DNA from 2 places in the Lysinibacillus sp. NPDC093190 genome. Region 2 is predicted to be linked to the other one. Evidence: riboswitches for the same ligand, from Rfam matches in the RefSeq annotation. Region 2 holds a riboswitch; the other holds the start of a gene.
What was found. A riboswitch is a leader RNA that binds a small molecule or an ion and turns the genes downstream of it on or off. The one in region 2 is predicted to bind cyclic di-GMP.

Region 1: another riboswitch for cyclic di-GMP. It lies ahead of ACQKOF_RS12335 (amidase); the one in region 2 lies ahead of ACQKOF_RS10140 (methyl-accepting chemotaxis protein).

What each region holds. Positions count from the first base shown of each region.
Region 1 covers NZ_JBNNVG010000013.1:109,793-112,205, forward strand. Annotated here, with positions in the region: gene ACQKOF_RS12320 (M20/M25/M40 family metallo-hydrolase) at 1-113, shown strand, start outside; gene ACQKOF_RS12325 (chemotaxis protein CheW) at 139-627, shown strand; gene ACQKOF_RS12330 (DUF6366 family protein) at 921-1,127, shown strand; cyclic di-GMP riboswitch class I at 1,355-1,443, shown strand; gene ACQKOF_RS12335 (amidase) at 1,488-2,372, shown strand.
Region 2 covers NZ_JBNNVG010000010.1:45,086-47,498, reverse strand. Annotated here, with positions in the region: gene ACQKOF_RS10140 (methyl-accepting chemotaxis protein) at 1-1,644, opposite strand, end outside; cyclic di-GMP riboswitch class I at 1,752-1,837, opposite strand; gene ACQKOF_RS10135 (hypothetical protein) at 2,193-2,390, opposite strand.

The sequences.
Region 1 (2,413 bases), on a different contig from region 2:
TTTCTGTTGGGTACGAGGACATTCATACAACAAATGAAAAAATCCCAGTCGAAGAATTAGAAAAATTAGCAGATTTACTTGTTGAAATCGTAAAAGAGTCTGCGAAAAAATAACAACAAAAATCGAGGATGTGACCGCATGGAAAGTGTAAAGGCAGTAGTTTTTGCTTGTGGTACAGAGGAATATGCAGTGCCTGTGGAACAAGCGATTTCGATTGAAAAGTTAGAACAAGTAACACCGATTCCTCACTTGCCTAATTATCTTCTAGGCTTCACAAGAATTCGTGGCGAGCTTGTCCCTGTGCTTGATTTTGAACGTATTCTTTATAATCGTTCTTCTAATGCTGCAACAGCACGGATTATTGTATTGAACACGGATGTTGTGAATTATGGATTACTTGTAACAGAAGCTCGTGAAATTCTTGATTTTGATGAGTCAGTATTAAAGCAGATGGGACTTGTCAATTATTCAAAAACACGCTACTTTACAGCTGTGGCTAATCTTGAAAATCGCATGATCACATACGTAGACCCGAAAATACTTGTGAATTCATTAGAAGGTATACGTGAAATTATTAATTATTTACACAAAATGCTTGAAAATGAAAAAGAAAACGTAGAGGCATAATTTTTTGTAGGATTAAATAATTCAATACAACACTTCATGTTGATGTTTTAGACAGAATTACAAATATGTAATTCTGTCTTTCTTCTTTTTAAGCGATATCCCAACAGTAAAAGGAAAATGAATACTCGGTGTCGAATTTTAAGCTTATCACCGAAACGTGTGGTTGATTTTCGTCCCGACTGAGCGCTTTCTTGGAGGCGTCCAATAAGCCGCATAATAATAAGCATAATTATGAATATATCTTTCTATAGTATAAATAAGTAAATATTAATTATTGGGGAGGTATTTGTCACATGGATTCAAAGAAAAAGGAAACACCAGAAGAAAAAAGAGAGCGTTTAAAACAAAGTGAATTAAAAAACAATCCTACAGGTTCTTTAAACGACGGGGTAAATAGGGGAACAAGCGGAAATTTAAATGGTATGGGTTGGAAAGAGACGGTGGTATTAGTTTTAGTGTTATTTATAGGATACATTACATACAAATTGTTTTTCAGTTAAAGATATCGAAAGGAATCGTTATCTCTAATTTTGTATTCCATAATCCTAAAATCCTCAATTGCTACACGTACCCCGTCACAATCATCGTAAATACTTCTACGTTTTTATTTTAATATAGTAAAAATAACCTGTATTCTTATTATCTTATTTGAAAGTTATCAATAAAATTATGCGTTTTACCTACAGACATTTTTGTTCTAACATCGTATTATGTAAAGTAAGAAAACTACTGTAAAAGGCAAACTTCACCGAAAGGGAAGGACGCAAAGCCATGAGTCTAAACACTATTGTAGTGCATGATTGTCAGGTTGCCAGGTTCTGTTCTATGAGCCTCGGCCAATAGAATGGAGATGTAATCATATGGTAAGTCGTTCACTATCAAAAGCAATCATTGTTTTTATAGTAGCAATTGTAAGTACGCTAGGATTAACAATGGGAAAGGTAGACGCAATGGCCATGCAAGATAAGGCTACTTGGTTATGGGATACGACAAAGATTGTCGAAGATGAATCAGGAGTACTCTCATTTTTAGAAAGCAAACATATTAATAAATTATATTTACAAATTAATAGTGATATAGCAAGTAATTATTACAAAAGTTTTATCGATAAAGCAACGGCAAAAGGTATAAAAGTCTATGCGTTGGCTGGTTCTGCAAGCTGGGTTTCAGAGGGCTATGAAATGCAGGATCAGCTGTTTGATTGGTTACATACATATAATGAAAATGCAGCAGCAACAGAGCAATTTTCTGGAGTTCATCTTGACGTAGAGCCCTATTTAAATAGTGGTTGGAACTCGAACCAAGTAAAAACGATAGAATCCTATCAAGCACTTCTTACTAGAGCGAAAGAGAATACCGATCGATTACAATTACCTTTGGAAGTTGATATGCCATTTTGGTTTGACGAAATTACATACAAAAACCAATTTGGTAAAGGTTTATTAGCTGATTGGGTGATCGACCAAGTGGAAAGTGTTTCGATAATGGCTTACCGAGATGCTGCTAAAGACATTATTAAAATAGTTGAACATGAAATAAACTATGCAAAAAAAGTAAATAAATCAATTGTTATTGGTGTGGAAACAGGAGCCTCGGATGAAGGGAAAAATATTACCTTCTATGATGATGGAGAAGCCTATATGAATAAACAGTTAGCACAAGTTCATCAACAATATGCCAATAAAAAAGGTTATAATGGTTTTGCCATTCATCATGTTGATTGTTGGATGAATATGCAGCCGTAAAAAATCCTCTCCAGCTTTAAGTTGGAGAGGATTTTCTTTGT
Region 2 (2,413 bases):
CGTCAATTGCTCTTGCGTTGCGTTTGACACATTCGACGAGAATTCAGATGACTGTTCCGCAGATTGTTTAATATTATTGACAGATGCTGCTACTTCCTCCGATGAAGCAGAAATTTGTTGAGACGCAGCCGAAATTTCGCGAATCTGACTTGCAACTTCCTCTGATGAAGTGAGAATTTCTTTAAAGATTTCCCCTACTTCGTTTGTAAACACCATACCAGCCTTTACATCTTCTTTACCTTTTTCCATAACAGTGATGGAAGCGTTAGATTCAGCTTGAATTGTACTAATTAAATTGTATATTTCCGTTGCAGATTGTGATGATTGCTCCGCTAATCGTCTAACCTCGTCAGCAACAACCGCGAAGCCTTTTCCATGCTCTCCTGCTCTAGCAGCTTCGATTGCCGCATTCAAAGCTAGTAGGTTTGTTTGATCCGCTATTGCTGTAATAAGGCTTACGATATCGCTAATTTTTTTCGTATTGATATGTAATCCGTTTATTGTTGTCCCTATTTGTTCAACAGAATCATTAATCAACTCCATTTGTGCAACGACTTGCTGAACAACATGATTTCCACGTTCTGAAGCTTGAGAAGAAGAGATAGATGATTCAGCAGCTGTATTAGCAGAGTCAGCAATTTGCTGAATGCCTGTTGCTGTTTCCTCCATAGCAGCGGCTGTTTCCTCAGTCATAACCATTGAAGCCTCAGCGTTTTGCGTGATTTCCCCCATGTCTTGAGCAATATTTGTTGCGCTGTTATATGTCTCTGTTGCATTAACAGTTAGCTGATTAGCAGCAGAAGAAACGTTATCAGATGTATTTCTAATATTTAAAATGATATGTTGTAAATTTGACACCATCGTATTAATAGATTCAGATAAATTTCCGATTTCGTCCTTCGTTATTTCTAAATCTACATTTATTAATTCCCCATTTGCTACTTGATTTGCAGCATTTACTACTTTCTTAAGCGGTTTTAATAAACGATCAATTATTATGTAAAGTAAAACTAATAAAATTAAAATTCCAATAACAGCGATAACAATTTGTTTTACGACACTTGTTTTAATGATGGTATTTATGTAGTCCGCAGAATAATCAATACCTAATAATGCAATGAGCTTGCCATTGTCATCTTTAATAGGGCTAAATACAGTTCGCCATGAACCATAAGGATCTTGGAAAATATCAGTTACCTCAGTGCTATTATTTTTAATTGCCAATTTAGCTGTTGTTACATGTTCATCTGCTAAATCAGTAAAGATTTCACCCGCTTCATATACGTCGTTCAAATTAGAAGTATAGCCTATAGGGTTAACGCCACCTGCATCCTTCACATCCCAAATGTAGCTCCAACTCATAATTCCTTGTTCTTCTTGAATCTTATTGAGTTGTTTTTGAATTTTCTTAAATTTAGCATTAGTCTCTCCCTTTTCAGTCAATAAATCTTTAATGTCATCACTATCAAGATTCATAGCTGTCAATACACCAACACTTTTCAACTCTTGTTCTAAATCAACAGACATTCGATTGTTTAATTCTCTAATACTTTGCGTAGTAATAATAGCAATTAGAAGTAAAACAATAATAGAAACCGTTAGTGAAAGTTTGTTTTTTAATGAAACATTTTTCAACAACTTCATGATTATTACTTCCTCCTTTATCGTATTTTTGGCAAAAAAATAACCTATTTCAAAAGAAATAGGCATCAAAGAATATAACTAGCAATATATGTACTTAACTAGTACTCCTTTGCAGCTCAGCCATCATAGTATTTATTACCTTAGACCTGTAACTTTGCGTCTCTACCTTTCAGTAGATTTGCCCATCTTTTTCCTCCTCAAATTAACACAATGGGTAAAAGTAGTCAATGTTACCAGATTAAAATACACATAATTTTTACTATTTTACTATTAGTATGAAATGAAGACTATTACGTAATTTTCTCGGCTCGTCCACAATTCTCTTCAGAGCAAATCAATTATGCCTCGGCATAATTATAGCTGTCGCTTTGCTTTCGCTACAGATAATTTGCCACAGGGCGTGACGTTCTTAGACTGAGTTCCTCTATTTCAGCAGGTGTTTGGACACCCGCTGAAAGAATTTAAAAACAGCTACACGCAATATTGTAGCTGTTACTATAATTTTAAATAATCAATTACCCCTAAATGATTATTCATATTAAAGATAGTTATTTAGTTAGTGTCATGAATAAGACTGACGGTATGAATGATAAAGCAAACATACAGGAATACCACATAGATGTACGGCGTAATGAAAAACGAACTTGTTTCTTTTCTGCATAAAAAATGTCTAACATCACTGAAGCAACAACAAGTGGGATCGTAACACATGCGATAGCAACTAATAAAATGTTTAAACTAAACATAAAAGCACCCCTCTGTTCGTGAA